Regions from separate parts of the Mesorhizobium sp. CA4 genome, predicted to be linked through region 1. Evidence: predicted binding sites of a transcription regulator. Region 1 holds the regulator's gene; each other region holds the start of a gene.
What was found. The regulator PhoB, encoded in region 1, activates phosphate uptake and scavenging genes when phosphate is short. The targets are predictions, from matches to a motif close to TGTCATNNANCTGTCAT.
Positions count from the first base shown of each region.

Region 1 (6,525 bases):
ACCTGTCCCTGCCCGAGCGCAGCGTGACGGCCTTCATCGGCCCGTCGGGCTGCGGGAAGTCGACGCTGCTGCGGGTGCTCAACCGCATCTACGAGCTCTATCCGAAGCAGAGCGCCGAGGGCCAGGTGCTGCTCGACGGCAAGAACATCCTCGACCGCTCGCAGGACCTCAACCTACTCAGGACCAAGATCGGCATGGTGTTCCAGAAGCCGACGCCGTTCCCGATGTCGATCTACGAAAACATCGCCTTCGGCGTCAGGCTCTATGAGAAGATCAGCAAGGCCGAGATGGACAGCCGCGTCGAGCAGGCGCTGAAGCGCGCGGCACTGTGGAACGAGGTCAAGGACAAGCTCAACGCCAGCGGCCTCAGCCTCTCGGGCGGCCAGCAGCAGCGCCTGTGCATCGCCCGCACCGTGGCAGTGAAGCCCGAGGTCATCCTGCTCGACGAGCCGGCCTCGGCGCTGGATCCGCTGTCGACCGCCAAGATCGAGGAACTGATCGACGAATTGCAGGTCGACTACACGATCGTCATCGTCACCCACAACATGCAGCAGGCGGCGCGCGTGTCGCGGCAGACGGCGTTCATGTATCTGGGTGAGCTGGTGGAGTTCGACCGGACCGAGAAGATCTTCACCTCGCCCCGCGAGAAGCGCACCCAGGACTACATCACCGGCCGCTTCGGCTGAGCTCATACGAGGACATCATCATGGCCGAACATACCGTCGCTTCCTTCGACGAAGATCTGAGGCAGATCAGCCGGCTCATCAATGACATGGGCGATCTCGCCGCCTCCATGGTCGGCGCATCGACCAGGGCGCTGCTCGAGACCGACAATGCGCTGGCGCAGCGCGTCGTCTCCGACGACGCCATCATGGACGCGCGTCAGCGCGAACTCGACGACCGCGCCATTACGCTGATCGCCAAGCGCCAGCCGATGGCCGATGATCTTCGCAACGTGGTCGGCTCGATCCGCATGGCGGGTGACCTCGAACGCATCGGCGATCTCGCCAAGAACATCGCCAAGCGCGTCGGCTCGGTCGGCGTCAGCGCCGCGCCGCGCGACCTCACGCATTCGATCGATTCCATGGCGCAGATGGTGCTGATCCAGGTCCAGGCCGTGATCCAGGAATATACGGTGGGCGACGCCACGGCGCTGGCCAAGCTTCGCAACGACGACGAGCGCATCGACGTCAAATACACATCCGTCTTCCGCGAGCTCCTGACCTACATGATGGAAGATCCGCGCAACATCACCGCTTGCACGCATCTTCTGTTCTGCGCCAAGAATCTCGAGCGCATCGGCGATCATGTGACCAACATCGCCGAGAACGCCTACTATGTGCTGACCGGCACGCAATTGCCCGCCAACCGCCCCAAGCAGGACGAGACGGCAATGTCGGCGCCGGCGGCCTGACAGGGGTAACTGCCAGATGATCGCGCCACGCATCATGGTGGTGGAGGACGAGGAGCCGCTGGGGGTGCTGCTCCGCTACAATCTCGAATCCGAGGGTTACCAGGTCGAAGTGGTGACCCGCGGCGACGAGGCCGAAATCCGCCTTCAGGAAAACGTTCCCGACCTGCTCGTGCTCGACTGGATGGTGCCGGCGGTTTCCGGCATCGAGCTCTGCCGGCGTCTGAGGATGCGGCCCGAGACCGAGCGGCTGCCGATCATCATGCTGACGGCGCGCGGAGAAGAAAGCGACCGCGTGCGCGGCCTCTCGACCGGCGCCGACGATTATCTGGTCAAGCCGTTCTCGACGCCGGAGTTCATGGCGCGCGTCAAGGCGCTGCTGCGCCGCGCCAAGCCGGAGGTGCTGTCCAGCGTGCTCAAGGTCGGCGACATCGTGCTCGACCGCGAGTCGCACCGCGTCTACCGCAAGAAGAGCGAGATCAGGCTCGGCCCGACCGAGTTCCGCCTGCTCGAATTCATGATGCGCCACCCCGGTCGCGTGTTCTCGCGCAGCCAGCTGCTCGACAATGTCTGGGGCGAGACGATCTATATCGACGAGCGCACCGTGGACGTCCATGTCGGACGCCTGCGCAAGGCCGTCAACAACGGCCGCATGCCGGACGTCATCCGCACCATCCGCGGGGCGGGTTACGCGATCAGGGAAGATTAGGGGGATACGCCGAGATTCAGGTGAGGCCGGCCGGCGAACGGCGACTTCCTGCGCCTCCGGTACTCACGTGCCTAAGGTACGCTCCGTTCCGGTTCTCGGAACCCACCATTCTCGACTCGGCCTGACCTGAATCTCAGCGTATCCCGGCATCTGGCTCGCCGCTATTCGACGTGCTTGCCCGCTCTTGCCTGGCCTCCCGGCGCGAAAATCTCCTGGTCGACGAAGGTCAGCGCGCGCATGGCGCAGCCTTCGCGGATCAGCGGCAGTTCGTTCGGCTCAGTGTCGAAGGAGATCGATTCGGAGTGCTGGCCGCCGGCCGTCTGGGCGATCGCCTCGCGCAGCGCCGGTTCGATCAGGTCGAAGGCGGCCGCGCTGACGCCGACCATGGCGACGGGCGCCGGATCGATGAGGGCGAACAGGCTGCCGAGGCTGAAGCCGAGCGCCTCGCCGGCCCGGCGATAGGCCTCGCGCTCGGGGCCATCCTGCTGACGCGCCTTTGCGGCAAGCGCGCGCATGTCGGCGTCGCCGACATCGGTCGGCGTGGCATCCTCGCTTATGCCCATGGCGCTGCGCCAGATGGCATAATTGCCGGCATAGGCCTCGACGCAGCCGCGGCGGCCGCAGCGGCAAAGCGCTCCGCCCGGACGATGGATCATATGGCCGAACTCACCGCCCGAGGAATGCGTGCCGGTGAACAGCGCGCCCTTCAACACCAGGCCCATGCCGATGCCGTGCGACAAGAGGATGGCGATGAAGTCGTCGCGATAGCGCTCGGGATCGCGCCACTGCAGCGCCACCGCCATCATGTTGCAGTCGTTCTCCGTGGTGGCCGGGATGCCGAATTCCTTCTCGAGGAGATCGGCAAAGGGGATATCGGTCAGCGGCGTGATCGGCGACCACAGCATGGCGCGTGAATGGGTATCGGTGATGCCCTGAATGCCCATGGCGATGCGGGCGACGCTGCCCACGTCGAGGTCGGGATCCTGCAGCCGGCGCCGGACAATCGCCATGCATTCGCCGATCAGCTCATCGCGCGGCATGACGAGCGTGTCCAGGCGATGCTGCTCCTCGGAAACCACCTGGCCGGCATAGTCGATGACGGCAACCGACAGGAAGTTCAGCGACAAAACCACGGTCAGCACCGCGGCGGCTTCGGGGTTCAGCGCCAGGCCGACCTGCGGCCGGCCGCGTTTCAACGCCGTCGGCTCGCTGGCCTTGCTTTCGGCGAGGATGCCCTCCTGGATCAGATCGGCGGAGATCGCCGAAATGGTCGAGTGGCTGAGCCCGGTGGTGGCGGCAATCTCCGTCCGCGATGGCTGGCCGGCGCGGCGCACCGCCGAAATCACCATGGCGCGGTTGCGCCGGCGCAAATCGTCGTGACGGATTCCGACCGACATTGTCCTGCACGTCCTCCCGGTCATCGCGGCCTTGTGATGATGCCATGGCCTGTCGCTGACACGCTAGGGATTGTGGCAGAAGCCAAGGTCCATGTCATTATTATTGCGGACGTCGAAAAAATGCCTGGACCCATCAAAACCCATCAAAATCGCAGTTGACAGGGTCGTTTTGCTGGACCAATATTTTTTTGAGGCTCGAAAAAAAGCCTCTGTGCCGGCCTTCGGGCCAGTCAGGGTCGCGCCGCACGGCGCAGGGAGGATATCATGAAGAAATTCGCAGCCGCCATTCTGGCGGGCGTTGCCATGTCGCTGACGCTGGCGTCGGTCGCCGAGGCGAAGGACAAGGTGATCGGCGTGTCGTGGTCGAATTTCCAGGAAGAGCGCTGGAAGACCGACGAAGCCGCGATGAAGGCCGCCATCGAGGCCGCCGGCGACAAGTATATTTCGGCCGACGCGCAGTCCAATCCGGGCAAGCAGCTGACCGACGTCGAAAGCCTGATCTCGCAGGGCGCCAACGCGCTGATCATCCTGGCGCAGGATGCCTCGGCGATCGGTCCGGCGGTGCAGAAGGCGCTCGACGAAGGCATCCCGGTCGTCGGCTACGACCGCCTGATCGAGAACAAGGACGTGTTCTACCTGACCTTCGACAACAAGGAAGTCGGGCGCATGCAGGCCCGCGAGGTGTTCAAGGTGAAGCCGGAAGGCAACTACGTCTTCATCAAGGGCTCGGGCTCCGATCCGAATGCCGACTTCCTTTTCGCGGGCTCCATGGAAGTGCTGAAGGACGCGATCGACAGCGGCAAGATCAAGAATGTCGGCGAGGCCTATACCGACGGCTGGCTGCCCGCCAACGCGCAGAAGAACATGGAACAATTCCTGACAGCCAACGACAACAAGGTCGACGCGGTCGTGGCGGCCAATGACGGCACTGCCGGCGGCGTCGTCGCGGCGCTGACGGCGCAAGGGCTGGCCGGCACCGTGCCGGTCTCCGGCCAGGACGGCGACCATGCGGCGCTCAACCGCATCGCGCTCGGCACGCAGACGGTGTCCGTGTGGAAAGACGCGCGCGAGCTCGGCAAGAACGCCGCCGAGATCGCTTCGCAGCTCGCCGATGGCAAGAAGATGGGCGACATCGCCGGCGCCAAGGACTTCACGACGCCTGGCGGCAACACCGTCAAGTCGCTCTTCCTGACGCCGGTCGCGATTACCAAGGACAATCTCAACGTCGTCATCGACGCCGGCTGGATCAAGAAGGACGAGGTCTGCGCGGGCGTTGCCGCCGGCAGCGTCACGGTCTGCAACTAAGCCTTGCCGACATTCGATCTCACGAATTGCGCCGCGGCCTGAAAGCCGCGGGGTTTTCTCAAAAGATTGCGGTTCCGCCTCAGGCGGCTAGCTTCTAGGCTGAGTTCCGGCATCCGCCCCAGACAGCAAGCCGGCGGGAGGAAATCATGACCGACACGACGTCTACCCAACCGGCGGACACCGCGCGCGCGTCGGAATTCGGCACTGTGGCCCGGTTCCTGAAGGCGACCGAGCTCGACACCCGCATGCTGGGCATGATCGGCGCGCTGCTCCTGATCTGGGTTGGGCTGCATGTGATCTCCAGCCTGCGGCTCGGCGTCAACCCGCTCGACTTCGACAGCCGCACCTTCCTCACGCCGCGCAATCTCTGGAACCTGTCAGTGCAGACGTCGGCCGTGGCGATCATGGCCTCCGGCATGGTGCTGGTCATCGTCATGCGCAACATCGACCTGTCCGTTGGATCAGCCGAAGGGGTGATCGGCATGGTCATGGGCTTTGCCCAGGTGCATTTCCTGGTTCGCTTTGTCGGGCTTGAGCTCGGCAACCCGTGGATCTGGGTCCTGGCATTACTGATCGGCCTGGCGCTCGGCCTCATCATCGGCGCCTTCCAGGGCTTCGTCATCGCCTATCTCGAAGTGCCGGCCTTCATCGTCACGCTGGGGGGGTTGCTGGTATGGCGGGGCGCCGCCTGGTGGGTCACCAGCGGCCAGACCGTTGCGCCGCTCGACGCCACCTTCCAGCTGATGGGCGGCGGCCCGGCAGGCTCGATCGGCGCCAAATGGAGCTGGGCCGTCGGCATCGTCGCCTGTCTGGCGGTCATTTTCATGCATTTCAACGGCCGCGTGCAGCGCAAGCGCTTCCGCTTCCCGCTGCGCCCGGTCTGGGCCGAGACGCTGCTTGCCACGGTCACCTGCGCGATCATCCTCGGCGCCGTGTGGCTCGCCAACTCCTATCCATGGCCCGTCGGCATCGTGAACCGCTACGCCGCCGCCAACAACATCACCATCCCCGAAGGCGGGCTGTTCATCGCGCATGGCATCGCCATTCCGGTGCTGATGGCGGTTGCCGTCGGCCTGATCATGACCTTCGTCACCAAGCGCACGCGTTTCGGCCGCTATGTCTTTGCCATCGGCGGCAATCCGGAAGCGGCCAACCTCGCCGGCATCAACACGCGCTGGATCACCATGAAGGTGTTCATGATCATGGGCGTGCTGGCGACGATCGCGGCTGCGATCTCATCCGCCAGGCAGAATTCGTCCACCAATGCGCTCGGAACGCTGGACGAACTTTTGGTCATTGCCGCGGCCGTCATCGGCGGCACTTCGCTTGCCGGCGGTTCGGGCACCGTGCTCGGTGCCATGCTCGGCGCGCTTCTGATGCAGTCGCTGCAGTCCGGCATGGTGCTGCTCGGCGTCGACTCGCCGTTGCAGAGCATCGTGGTGGGCGCCGTGCTGGTCGTGGCGGTTTGGCTCGACACCCTCTATCGCAAGCGCGTGTGAGCAACGGGAGGAAAAGGATCATGGCCGACAAGACCGCTCCCGCCGGCGTTCCGCTGGTTGACATGCGCAACATCTCGATCGCGTTCGGCGGCATCCGCGCCGTCGACGATGCGTCGGTCGATCTCTTCCCCGGCGAAGTGATGGCGCTGCTCGGCCACAATGGCGCCGGCAAATCGACGCTGATCAAGATCCTGTCCGGCGCCT
Region 1 covers NZ_JAIUHK010000004.1:95,456-101,980, forward strand. The annotation lists gene pstB (phosphate ABC transporter ATP-binding protein PstB) at 1-686, shown strand, start outside; gene phoU (phosphate signaling complex protein PhoU) at 707-1,414, shown strand; gene phoB (phosphate regulon transcriptional regulator PhoB) at 1,431-2,120, shown strand; gene LB528_RS04810 (ROK family protein) at 2,282-3,517, opposite strand; gene xylF (D-xylose ABC transporter substrate-binding protein) at 3,782-4,822, shown strand; gene LB528_RS04820 (sugar ABC transporter permease) at 4,969-6,321, shown strand; gene LB528_RS04825 (ATP-binding cassette domain-containing protein) at 6,342-6,525, shown strand, end outside.

Region 2 (6,525 bases), on a different contig from region 1:
AGGCAGCAGCGAGCGGCGATTCTTGGAAACGCCCTCGATGCCGCGCACCTTCTCGACCTCGCCCCGGGCCACCTGCTTGAGGAAGGCCTGCGCGCTGTCGGCCGAAATCTCGTAGTGATGCATGACGCCGAGCGGATAGTTGGTCATCTCCATATGCAGCCGGGCGAGGTTTCGCCAAGTGCCGCCGACGGCATAGAAGACCCTGCCCTGCCCGCCTTTGAGCAGTTTTGCGCGCGCCAGCTCCTGGCGCGCGATCTTCTGCGCCTGGACAAGGGAGTTCTTCGCCATGTCCTGCAGACGCAGGCCGCCGAGCGGCAGCGTGATGCCGTCGCCGATCGCCTCGCGATTGATGTCGATCAGCTCAAGGCTGCCGCCGCCAAGGTCGCCGGCGATGCCGTTGGCCGGATGAAAGCCTGAAATGACGCCGAGCGCCGAATAATGGGCCTCCTGGCGACCGGTGAGCACGCGGATCTCGGTCTTCAGCACGTCCTCGGCGCGGTGGATGAAATCGGGGCCGTTGCCGGCCTCGCGCGCCGCGGCGGTAGCCAGCACATACATGTGCTCGGCGCCCGCCTGGTCCGACAGCGCGCGGAACCGGCGGAATTCCTCCATCGAGCGCGTCACCGCCTCGGGGTCGAGCTTGCCCGTCGAAACGATGCCGCGGCCGAGGCCCGCCAGCATCTTCTCGTTGAACAGGAGCGTGGGCGAGCGCGCCAGCCCCTCATAGATGACAAGGCGGATCGAGTTCGATCCGATGTCGATGATCGACAGCGGCCGTCGGTCCTGAAGCCGGCCCTGGGAAACTGCAATCACGCGGCGGCGTTCTTCTTGCGGCGCTTGAACTGGGCAATGCGCTTGGGCGCATGCGATTTCAGGGCGTCGCCCCGTCCGGAGAGGCTCGGATTGGTCATGAAATATTCCTGCGCGTTGAACGGCTCCTCGCCCTCCTCCAGCACAACGCGCCGGGAGGTGCCGTCAGCCAATACGTCGAAACTTTGCTGGTTGTCCATGACATTGCCCAGCATGATCTGGCCAAGCACCTGTTCATGCACAGTTGGATTGGTGATGGGCACCAGGGTTTCGACGCGGCGGTCGAGATTACGCGGCATCATGTCGGCGGACGAGATGTAGACGATCGCCTCGTCCGACGGCAGGCCGTATCCGTTGCCGAAGCAGAAGATGCGGCTGTGCTCGAGGAAACGGCCGACGATCGATTTGACCCTTATATTCTCCGAAAGGCCCGGCACCTGCGGCCTCAGGCAGCAGATGCCTCGCACGACGAGGTCGACCTCGACGCCGGCGCGGCTGGCGTCGTAAAGCGCGTCGATGACGGTCGGATCGACCAGCGCGTTCATCTTCATCCAGATGCGCGCCGGCCGGCCTTCGCGGGCATGGACGATCTCGTCGGAGATGTGTTTCAGGATGCGCTTGCGCAGCGTGAAGGGCGATACGGCAAGGCGCATCTCCTCGGCGGGCTCGGCGTAGCCGGTGATGAAATTAAAGAGCTGCGCGACATCGCGCGCGATCGTCGGATCGGTGGTGAAGAACGACAGGTCGGTGTAGATGCGGGCGGTAACCGGGTGATAGTTGCCGGTGCCGAGATGCACATAGTTGCGCAGCCGGCCATCCTCGCGGCGCACGATCAAAGACATCTTGGCGTGGGTCTTCAGCTCCAGGAAGCCGAACACGACCTGCACGCCGGCGCGTTCGAGGTCGCGCGCCCAGCGGATGTTGGCTTCCTCGTCGAAGCGCGCCTTGAGCTCGACAAGCGCCGTGACCGACTTGCCGGCCTCGGCGGCGTCGATCAGCGCGCGTACGATCGGGCTGTCGTTGGAGGTGCGGTAGAGCGTCTGCTTGATCGCCACCACTTCCGGGTCGGCGGCGGCCTGACGCAGGAACTGCACCACCACGTCGAACGACTCGTAGGGGTGATGGACGACGATGTCTTTCTCTCGGATGGCGGCGAAGCAGTCGCCGCCATGCTCGCGGATACGCTCCGGAAAGCGCGGATTGTAGGGCGTGAATTTGAGGTCGTCGCGCGGAATGGCGACAATCTCGGATATCTGGTTGAGCGCCAGCGGACCGGTGAGCACGCTGATCCGGCTCGACGAGACGCCGAGCTCGCCGGCGACGAAGTCCCGCAACGCGGCCGGCATCAGCGTGTCGAATTCGATGCGGATCACCGAGCCGCGGCGGCGCCGCTTCAGCGCCGTTTCGAACAGGCGCACCAGGTCTTCCGACTCTTCCTCGACCTCGATGTCGCTGTCGCGGATGATGCGGAACGTGCCGGAGCCCTTGACCTCGTAGCCGGGGAATAGCTTGCCGATATAGATGCCGACCACTTCCTCCAGCGGGATGAAGCGCACATGGTGCTTGCGGTCGGGCAAGCGGATGAAACGCCTGAGCGCCACCGGCAGGCGCAGCAGCGCGCTCATCTCCTCACCGTTTTTGCGATGGCGCAGTTGCAGGGCGATCGAGAAGCCGAGATTGGGGATGAAGGGGAACGGATGCGCCGGGTCGATCGACAGCGGCGTCAGCACCGGGAAAACCTGCTCCTGGAAATGTTCCTCCAGCCAGGCCTTCTCATCCTTGGTGAGCGCGTCACGGGTGATGCTTTCGATGCCTTCCTTGTTGAGCAACGTCATCAGCGCCGAGAGGCTCTTCTGCTGGTCCTCCTGCAGGCGCTCGACCTCGCGCAGCAATTGCTCGAGCTGCTGCTCGGGCGTGCGGCCGTCCGGGCTTTTCAAGGCGATGCCCTCGCGCACCTGGCCGGCAAGGCCGGCGACGCGCACCATGAAGAACTCGTCGAGATTGGCGGCTGAGATGGACAGGAAGCGCACGCGTTCGAGCAGCGGATGATGCTCGTTCAGCGATTCTTCCAGCACGCGGCGGTTGAACTGCAGCCAGGAGAATTCGCGGTTGACGAAACGGTCGGGATTGCCGCCCTCCGGGCTGGCCGCCTCGACGGTGATGAACTCGCTCTGCACTGGCTTCAGTTCGTTCATGGTTTCCCGCTCTTGCCCGCAACCGTCCTTGGGAGCGCCGCATATTGCCGTTCGGCGACGCTCTAACATGTCTTTGTGACGCATGATCGTCACGGAATCGCTCCGACGCCGGCCTCACGCGCTTAACCGGCTCAACTTATCCTCTGCCAGGCTTTTGCGACAGTTTGATTTCATCGATCTTGCAAACTGGGCTGTTATGCTCCAGATGCAGGCTGGTCACACCCACTGGCCGAACCCAATTGGAGACGACGATGGCAGGCGGCAGCATTCCCCATTTCCAGAACGACGCGGGCCATCCGGTTATCGAGATCGGCGTCAAGGAATTCATGTGCACCGGCGCCAACCCGCCTTTCGACCATCCGCATGTGTTCCTCGACATGGGCGACGACGATGAGAAGGTCTGCCCCTACTGCTCGACGCTCTACCGCTATTCGCCATCGCTGAAAGCGACGGAAACGCAGCCGGCCGGCTGCCTCTATGTCGATCAGGCCGCCTGATCGCCCCTTTCGACCATGACTGAAACACCGTCCCGGCAGATCGTTATCGCCGGGGCTGGTCTTGCCGGGCTGACGGCGGCGCTTGCCTTTGCCGAACGTGGCTTCCCGGTAAGACTGTTCGAGCAGGCCAGGCAACTCGAAGCGGCCGGCGCCGGCCTCCAGCTTTCCCCCAACGCAACCCGCATCCTGCGCCGGCTCGGCGTGCTCGATCGCCTGCTGCCCAATGCGATCCGGCCGCAAGCGGTAGTGCTGAAGGATGCAAGAAGCCTGCGGGAGCTGGCGCGCGTGCCGCTTGGGGAAGCGGCAGAAAAGCGCTGGGGCGGGCCTTATCTCGTGGCGCACCGCGCCGACTTGCAGGCGGCGCTGATGGCGGCGGTGGCGCTGCGGCCGGACATCGAGCTTATCACCGGCGCGCGCGTTACCGGCATTGCCATCGACCCGCAAAGCGTCACCGCGACGGTCGAAATCGACGGCAAAGCGACGGATGTCGCGTGCGGTTTGCTGGTCGCAGCCGACGGCGTCTGGTCGTCGGTTCGGGCCCAGCTTGCCCGAACGACCGGCTTTGCGGCAAGCCGCTTTTCGGGCGAGCTCGCTTGGCGCGCGACGGTCACGGCGGAAAGCGCCGCCGCCCAGGCCTTTATGCAAATCGGCGCTGCCGACTGCGTCACCACCTTCCTGCATCCCGGCTTCCACATGGTCACCTATCCGGTGAGCAAGGGCAGCGCCTTCAACCTTGCCGCCTTCACCAAGGGCGAGCGCATCGCCGAAGGCTGGTCCGGGCATGCCGATCCCGCCATACTTTCAGCAGCCATGCGGGGCACGGCGGCAACGCTGGCGAAGCTGGCGGCGCTTGCCGGGCCGTGGACGGCCTTCCCCATCCACACGGTCACGCAACGGCGCTGGACCATGTCGGAGGGAGTGGCACTGATCGGCGATGCCGCGCACGCCATGACGCCCTTCGCGGCGCAGGGCGCGGCGATGGGGATCGAGGACGCCTCGATGCTCGCCAATCTCGTTGCCGACTTCCCTGGCGATGCAGCTCAGGGCCTTGCCATTTGGGAAAATCTCAGACGCCCGCGCGTCGAAAAGGTGCTGAAACGCGGCGCTCTCAATCGGCTGGCCTGGCACGCATGGGGACCGGTGGCGATCGCGCGCAACCTGGTGCTCACGGCGCGGCCGGCGGACAAGCTCGCCGCGGACCTGGACTGGCTCTATGGCTGGGAAGAGCGGAAGGTTGTGAGGCGGTAGCACGCCCGACGGCCAGATAGGCTGGCAGGACAGAGGGAGGCGAAGGAATGAGGCGCCTCTAGTTATACAGGCTCAGCGACCAACCCAATGACACCGGCAGCGGGTTCCACAAACCTGTCCGGATGCCGGCAGTGCGCAATGCCGCCGCCGTCCAGGTGTTGCAGCCGACCAGCGCGTTGAAGTGGCCGTTGGCCTCGTAGAAACGGTCGTAAGTTGAATAGCCCGCATTTTCGATCGGTATCAGTCCGCCAGGCCCCTGCCGGAAGCCTGCCGCGATATAGTCGAGCAGCGCCGAGAAATGTTCCCCGTCGACGTCAAAGCCGGCGACATCCGGATGCGCCTCAAGGATAGCGCCCGCGACATCGACATGCATCACCGCGGCGTCGAGCGTAAGCGCCTTCAGCACCGGCATGGCCTTCAGTTGCGACCAGGTCGGCGTCTCCAGATAGAAGGCGCGGCCGCCCCAGCCGAAGATGAAATACCGCGCCTCCGACGCGTCGGTCGGCAGGCCGGCATCGACCAGAAAGGCAAATCGCCGGCGCACGTCATCATCGACCGGTATCGCAATGTCGGTGTGAATCGGATTCCTCAACAACAATATGTGCCGCGTCCCCTCGCCTTCGGCCCGTGCGGCCGGCCAGAGCGGACGTGGCACCAGCGTGCCGAGCGCGGCGGCAAGCACTACCGCTCCCAAGAGCATCACCAGATATCGCAGGACTCGTCTCATCGGATGCGGTGGTTCCGTCTTGTCTGGGGCAACTCCAGGAAATCCTGGACGATCAGGCTCGAAGATTCCGGAGCGTCAACCAAATGAGCCGGTCCTTGTCCGATCGCCCGAATGCAAAAAAAGCCCGGCTGTTTCCAGCCGGGCTTTTCCGAAAATTTGGCGATTGCGCCCGCTCAGTGCAGGATCTGCGACAGGAAAAGTTTTGTGCGTTCATGGCGCGGATGGTCGAAGAACTCGGCCGGCGTGTTCTGCTCGACGATCTGGCCCTGATCCATGAAGATCACGCGGTTGGCGACTTTGCGGGCAAAGCCCATCTCGTGGGTGACGCAGAGCATCGTCATGCCCTCCTCTGCCAGTCCCACCATCGTCTCCAGGACTTCCTTGATCATTTCCGGATCGAGCGCCGATGTCGGCTCGTCGAACAGCATGATGCGCGGATTCATGCACAGCGAGCGCGCGATCGCCACGCGCTGCTGCTGCCCGCCGGAGAGCTGGCCCGGATATTTGTTGGCCTGTTCCGGTATCTTGACGCGCTTGAGGAAATGCATGGCGATTTCCTCGGCCTGCTTCTTCGGCATCTTGCGCACCCAGATCGGCGCCAGCGTGCAGTTTTCCAGGATGGTGAGATGCGGGAACAGGTTGAAGTGCTGGAACACCATGCCGACCTCGCGGCGCACCTCGTCGATCTTCTTCAGATCGTTGGTGAGTTCCTTGCCGTCGACGATGATCTTGCCCTTCTGGTGCTCCTCCAGACGGTTGATGCAGCGGATCATGGTCGACTTGCCGGAACCGGAGGGACCGCAAATGACGATGCGCTCGCCGCGCATCACCTTCAGGTTGATGTCCTTAAGCACATGGAACTCGCCATACCATTTGTGCATGCCGACGATGTCGATGGCGACATCGGTGGTGGAGATGTGCATCTTGGCGGCGTTGACCTTGATCTCTTCCGCGCTGACGGCGTTTTCGGTGGCCATGGCTGGTTCCCCTTTTATCGTTTGATTTGATGCATTCGTTACCCCAAAACCGCTACACTTTGGGCGACATG
Region 2 covers NZ_JAIUHK010000005.1:178,361-184,885, forward strand. The annotation lists gene ppx (exopolyphosphatase) at 1-813, opposite strand, end outside; gene LB528_RS06410 (RNA degradosome polyphosphate kinase) at 810-3,005, opposite strand; gene LB528_RS06415 (zinc-finger domain-containing protein) at 3,257-3,502, shown strand; gene LB528_RS06420 (FAD-dependent monooxygenase) at 3,518-4,750, shown strand; gene LB528_RS06425 (TIGR02117 family protein) at 4,809-5,477, opposite strand; gene LB528_RS06430 (amino acid ABC transporter ATP-binding protein) at 5,651-6,400, opposite strand.
Region 2: LB528_RS06410 (RNA degradosome polyphosphate kinase) is a predicted target of PhoB. The motif match lies at 3,162-3,178, and genes of this name have one in related genera.

Region 3 (6,525 bases), on a different contig from region 1:
CCCCAACTTGCCGCTCTACTTATGAGCCGGCATGGCGTCAGGGCTTGGCCACGCGCTTCTGCATGACGTTTTCGTTGACTTCATGGCCGAAAAACATGATAAGCCGCAAAGGCCGCCGCATTGGCGGCTTTTTTGATTTCCGGTTCCGGAGACGCATATAATGAGCGGTTCGGCGCTTTACGAGACCTTTGCTCGCGCACCCCTGGCTTTCGACCGTGGGGAGGGGACGTGGCTGGTCACCGACAAGGGCGAGCGATATCTCGACTTCGCGGGCGGTATCGCGGTGAATTCGCTGGGCCACAGCCATCCGCATCTGGTCGCAGCACTCACCGAACAGGCCGCCAAGCTCTGGCACGTCTCCAATCTCTACGAGATCCCGGAACAGCGCCGGCTGGGCGAGCGACTGGTTGACGCCACCTTCGCCGACAAGGTGTTCTTCACCAATTCCGGCGCCGAGGCGCTGGAATGCGCCATCAAGACGGCCAGGCGCTATCATTTCGTCAAGGGCCATCCCGAGCGTTTCCGCATCATCACCTTCGAGGGCGCCTTCCACGGCCGCACCCTGGCGACGATCGCCGCCGGCGGCCAATACAAATATCTCGAAGGCTTCGGCCCGAAGGTCGAGGGCTTCGACCAGGTGGCTTACGACGACATCGATGCGGCCGAAAAGGCGATCACACCGGAGACCGCGGCAATCCTGATCGAGCCGGTGCAGGGCGAGGGCGGCATCCGCCCGGTGCCGACGCAGTCCTTGAAGCGACTGCGGCAGCTTTGCGACCAGCACGGCCTGCTTTTGATCTTTGACGAGGTCCAATGCGGCATCGGCCGCACCGGCAAATTGTTCGCGCATGAATGGGCCGGCGTCACGCCCGACCTGATGGCGATCGCCAAGGGCATCGGCGGCGGCTTCCCGATGGGCGCCTGCCTTGCCACGGATGAGGCGGCGACCGGCATGACGGCCGGCGTGCACGGCACCACCTTCGGCGGCAATCCGCTGGCGATGGCGGTCGGCAACGCCGTGCTCGACGTGGTGCTGGCCGACGGCTTCCTCGAGGACGTGCAGCGCAAGGCGCTGCTTCTGAAGCAGGGACTGGCCGGGGTCGCGGATGAATTTCCCGAGGTCATCGAGAACATCAGGGGAACCGGCCTGATGCTCGGGCTGAAATGCGCCATGCCCAACACCAAGGTGAACATGGCGCTGCGCGACCAGCACCTGCTTGCCGTGCCGGCGGGCGACAATGTCATCCGCCTCCTGCCGCCGCTGACCGTCACCGACGAGGAGATCGGCGAAGCGCTGGAGCGCATTCGCGCCGGCGCCAAGGGCCTGACCGACGCGATTGTGGCCGAAGCCGCGAAATAATTTCTGGAACCTGCCGATGAGTGTTCGCCACTTCACCGATCTATCCGCCGTTTCGGCGGGCGACCTGCGCATCATGCTGGATGACGCGGTGGCGCGAAAGACCAGGCTTAAGGCGGGTGAACGTTCAAAACCGCTCGACGGCAAGGTGCTGGCCATGATCTTCGACAAACCGTCGACGCGCACACGCGTGTCCTTCGATGTCGGCATGCGCCAGCTCGGCGGCGAAACCATCATGCTGACCGGCACCGAGATGCAGCTCGGCCGCTCGGAGACCATTGCCGACACGGCAAAAGTGCTGTCGCGCTATGTCGACGCCATCATGATCCGCACCACCTCGCATGACCGGCTGCTGGAGCTCACCGAGAACGCCGCCGTTCCGGTCATCAACGGGCTGACCGACGACACACATCCCTGCCAGCTCATGGCCGACATCATGACCTATGAAGAGCATCGCGGTCCGGTGGCCGGCAAGACCTTCGCCTGGACCGGCGACGGCAACAATGTGCTGCATTCGCTGCTCGAAGCCTCGGCACGGTTCCGCTTCAACCTCAATGTCGCGGTGCCGGAGGGCAGCGAGCCTTTCGAGAAATATGTCGACTGGTCGAAAGCCAATGGCGGCAAGGTCCGGTTTGCCAAGTCGGCCGAGGAAGCCGTCGACCAGGCCGACTGCGTCGTCACCGACAGCTGGGTGTCGATGGGGCAGGAGCACCGCGCCCGCGGCCACAACGTCTTCCTGCCCTATCAGGTGAATGCGGCGCTGATGGCAAAGGCCAAGCCCGATGCGTTGTTCATGCACTGCCTGCCGGCGCATCGCGGTGAGGAAGTCACCGACGAGGTGATCGACGGGCCGCATTCGGTGGTCTTCGATGAGGCCGAGAACCGGCTGCACGCCCAGAAGGCGGTGCTGGCCTGGTGTCTGGGCGCTTGATAAGGGCGGACCTGACCGCTTCCGGCCCGATCGGGGTCAACTTGATCTGGGGATACGTGATGCCTATCTGCGGGCCATCACGTAAATTGAACGCGCTTCGACGCATGCGGCTCATTGGGCGGCATGGCTGCGCCCCGGAGTTTTGTCATGTTGGAAACCCATACCTTGCCTGAGCACAAACCCCAACTCGGTGAATTCGGCTTCGCTGGCGACGATCACGTCGTGCCTTACGAGGTCGCGCCGCTCGATGTGCGCGGCCGCACCGTGCAGCTTGGGCCGATGCTCGACGCCATCTTGAGCCGCCACAATTATCCTGAGCCGGTCGCCCGCCTGCTGGCGGAGGCCTGCGTGCTCACCGTGCTGCTCGGCACCTCGCTGAAGTTCGAAGGCAAGTTCATCCTGCAGACCCGCACCGACGGTCCGGTCGACATGCTGGTGGCCGATTTCGCCACGCCGCATGCGCTGCGCGCCTATGCGCGCTTCGACGCTGACCGGCTGCAGGCGCTGACCGCCGCCGGCGAGACCTCGCAGCAGACGCTGCTTGGCAATGGCGTGCTGGCTCTGACCATCGACCAGGGCGCGCATATGCAGCGCTACCAGGGTATCGTCCAGCTCGACGGCACCTCGCTGGAGGACGCCGCGCGCACCTATTTCCGCCAGTCGGAGCAGATCCCGACGGAGATCAAGATGTCGGTCGCCAAGCTGGTGACGCCCGGACCGGCCGGCGCGCGCGAGCAGTGGCGCGCCGGCGGCATCCTTGCGCAGTTCCTGCCGCAGGCGCCGGAGCGCATGCGCGTTCCCGATATTTCGGGCGGCGACGGCGACGACCGTGAGCTGACGGACCATCCGGCCGACAATTCCTGGCAGGAATTGCTGGCGCTGCTCGGCACCATCGAGCCGACGGAGCTGATCGACCCGACGGTGGGCGCCGAGCGGCTGCTCTACCGGCTGTTCCATGAGCATGGCGTACGCGTTTTCAGCAGTGTGCCGGTCGCCGATCAGTGCTCCTGCTCGCGCGAAAAGATCCGCGGCATTCTGGAAGGGTTTTCGGCCGAGGAGATCAAGGACTCGACCGAGGACGGCGGCATCCACGTCGCCTGCGAGTTCTGCTCGACGCAATACGACTTCGATCCGGCCGAGTTCGCGAAGTAGCGTCTTTACTTTCTCACCGTTCTACGGGGAGAAGGTGCCCGAAGGGCGGACGAGGGGCGGCGCCAAGGTTGGCGGTGATACGTCCGCCGTGGCGAAGCTGTTCTCCGCCTCAAGGAAATCTCAGAAGCCCGGCGCTGCCCCTCATTGCCCTGCCGGGCATTTCTCCCCGTATAGAGACGGGGAGAAAAACGCTAATTCACCGTCCGCCTTGTCCCCGGCATATCCAGCGAAAACGCCGGAATGGCGATGTCGAACGTCTCGCCGCGGCCGTTGCGCATCGTGTAATGGCCGACCATGATGCCCGACGGCGTCGAGAGCGGGCAGCCTGAAGTGTATTGATAGCTGTCGCCGGGATTGAGTTCCGGCTGATCGCCGACGACGCCGGCGCCGCGGACCTCCTCGACCCGGCCCTGGCCGTCCGTGATGTGCCAATAGCGCGACACAAGCTGCACGAATTCGTCGGAGCGGTTGTCGATCGTCACCTGATAGCCCCAGACATAGCGGTTCTCGGACGGATCGGAGCGGTCCTCCAGATAGAAGGGCCTGACCAGCACTTCGATGTTGCGCGTCACTGCGCGATACATGGGCCACTCCGGTTGCCGCTGCGGAATATATGTCACGCTCCGCTCCTATTAGACGTAGCGCCGACCATCCTGCCAGCCTTGTAAGCGCAGGTGCCGAAAAACAATGTCATTTAAGTGACATACGACAATGTTGGTGTGCACAGACCGTGCCGGGCGACTCGGGCGCTCTGCAACTGATGAAACGACGGCATGCGGCCTAGAGGAATTCCAGGAAAAATGTGAGCGGTTTTCCGTCCGGAATTGCGTGAAAACAAAGAGATAGACGGGTTCGCCGTTTCCGTGAAATGGTGAACTCCCTATCGAGGAGTAACCAGATCTCGATGGACTGACTATCGCAGCCGGCCTGACTTCGTCAGCCCTTCTTCTCTTCAATCTTGCCAGCATCCTGCTCGCCTCGTCGCGGCTGAAACGGCGCCATGTGATTGCGCCGCCCGCCGGCGCGCAGCCGGTCTCGATCATCGTTCCCTCGCGCGGCGCCGAGCCGTTCACGCAGGAGACCCTGCAGCGCGCCTTCTCGCTCGACTGGCCGCGTTATGAGCTGATCTTCTGTGTCGCGCATGCCGACGACCCGGTAGTGAGGCTCATCAATGCGGCGATCGCGCGCCACCCCACGGTTCCGGCGCGGCTCCTGATCGGCGATGACCGCACCAGCGCCAATCCCAAGCTCAACAATTGCGTCAAGGGCTGGCAGGCGGCGCGGCACGATTGGGTGATCCTCGCCGATTCCAACGTGCTGATGCCGCGGGACTATGTCCAGCACCTGATGGCGGCATGGCGGCCGGACAACGGCCTCGTCTGCTCGACGCCGATCGGCTCGCGGCCGGACGGTTTTTGGGCGGAAGTCGAGTGCGCCTTCCTCAACACGCTGCAGGCGCGCTGGCAGTATGCCGGCGAGGCGCTCGGCCTCGGCTTCGCCCAAGGCAAGAGCATGCTGTGGAACAAGCCGATGCTCGACGCCAATGGCGGCATCCAGGCTTTGGCCGCCGAGATCGCCGAGGATGCGGCGGCCACCAAGCTGGTCAATGGGCTTGGCCTTCGCGTCAATCTCGTCGCCTCGCCTTTCGAGCAGCCGCTCGGCCAGCGCAAGCTCGCCGAGATCTGGTCGCGCCAGACGCGCTGGGCGCGGCTTCGGCGGGTTACATTCGCACTGTTCTTCGCGCCGGAGATTCTGACCGGCGCGGCGATGCCGCTGCTGCTGGCGCTGCTTGCCGCGGCAGGCGCCGGCGTCAGCCTGCCCACAACGGCCTTGTGCGTGCTGGCGGTCGCCTACCTGCCGGAGTGCCTGCTGGCCTCCGCCAAGGGTTGGTACCTGTCGCCGCGCAGCATCACCGCGATGATCGTGCGCGACTTCATGCTGCCCGCCATCTGGGCGCGCGCCTGGTTCGGCGGTGCCGTCGAATGGCGCGGCAATGCCATGACCATCCGCACCAAGGCGATGACCGAGCTGGAGGAGCTCGCCTGAGGCTCCGGCCGCGGCGGTCTCAGCCTTCTATTTTGCCGCCTTGAGCGCCTGTTCGACGTCTTCCAGCAGATCGTCCGTGTCCTCCAGACCGACGGAGAGCCTGAGCGTGCCGGGGCCGATGCCGAGCTCGGCGCGCGCCTCGTCGCTGAGGTTCTTGTGCGTCGTCGTCGCCGGATGGGTGATCAGGCTCTTAGCGTCGCCGAGATTGTTCGAGATCAGCACGATGTCGAGCGCGTTCTGGAAGGCGAAGGCCGCCTGCTTGCCGCCCTTGACGTCGAGGCAGATCAACGTCGAGCCGCCAGACATCTGCTTCTTGACGACGTCCGCCTGCGGGTGATCCGCCCGGCCCGGGTAGATGACGCGGGCAATCTCCGGCCGCTCGGCCAGGAAATCGGCGATCTTGCCGGCGCTCTCCGTCTGCTGGCGCACGCGCAGCGGCAGCGTCTCCAGGCCTTTGAGCAGCGTCCAGGCGTTGAAGGGCGACAGGCTCGGGCCGGTGTGGCGGAAATAGTCGTGCAGGTTCTCGTCGATCCACTTCTTGTCCGACAGAATGACGCCGCCCAGGCAGCGGCCCTGGCCGTCTATATGCTTGGTCGCCGAATAGACGACGATATGGGCGCCGAGCAGCAAGGGCTTCTGCTGCAGCGGCGTGGCGAAGACATTGTCGACGATCACCCGCGCCCCGATCGAATTGGCGAGCTTGGCGACCGCGGCGATGTCGACCACCTCCAGCGTCGGATTGGTAGGGCTTTCCAGGAAGAACAGCTTGGTGTTCGGCCTTACCGCTTTTTCCCAATTGGCGATGTCGGTGCCGTCGACCAGCGTCGCCTGGATGCCGTAGCGCGGTGCCAGCGTCTCGACCACCCAGCGACAGGAACCGAACAGCGCCCGCGCCGCAACGATGTGGTCGCCGGCCTTCACGCTGCACAGCAGCGCGGCGGAAACGGCGGCCATGCCGGAGGCGGTGGCGCGGGCATCCTCGGCGTCTTCCAGAGCGCACATGCGCTTTTCGAACATGTCGACGGTCGGGTTGGCGTAG
Region 3 covers NZ_JAIUHK010000007.1:165,288-171,812, reverse strand. The annotation lists gene LB528_RS08580 (aspartate aminotransferase family protein) at 161-1,360, shown strand; gene argF (ornithine carbamoyltransferase) at 1,377-2,288, shown strand; gene LB528_RS08570 (Hsp33 family molecular chaperone) at 2,412-3,440, shown strand; gene apaG (Co2+/Mg2+ efflux protein ApaG) at 3,632-4,024, opposite strand; gene LB528_RS08560 (ceramide glucosyltransferase) at 4,350-5,486, shown strand; gene LB528_RS08555 (O-succinylhomoserine sulfhydrylase) at 5,514-6,525, opposite strand, start outside.
Region 3: LB528_RS08560 (ceramide glucosyltransferase) is a predicted target of PhoB. The motif match lies at 4,129-4,145, and genes of this name have one in related genera.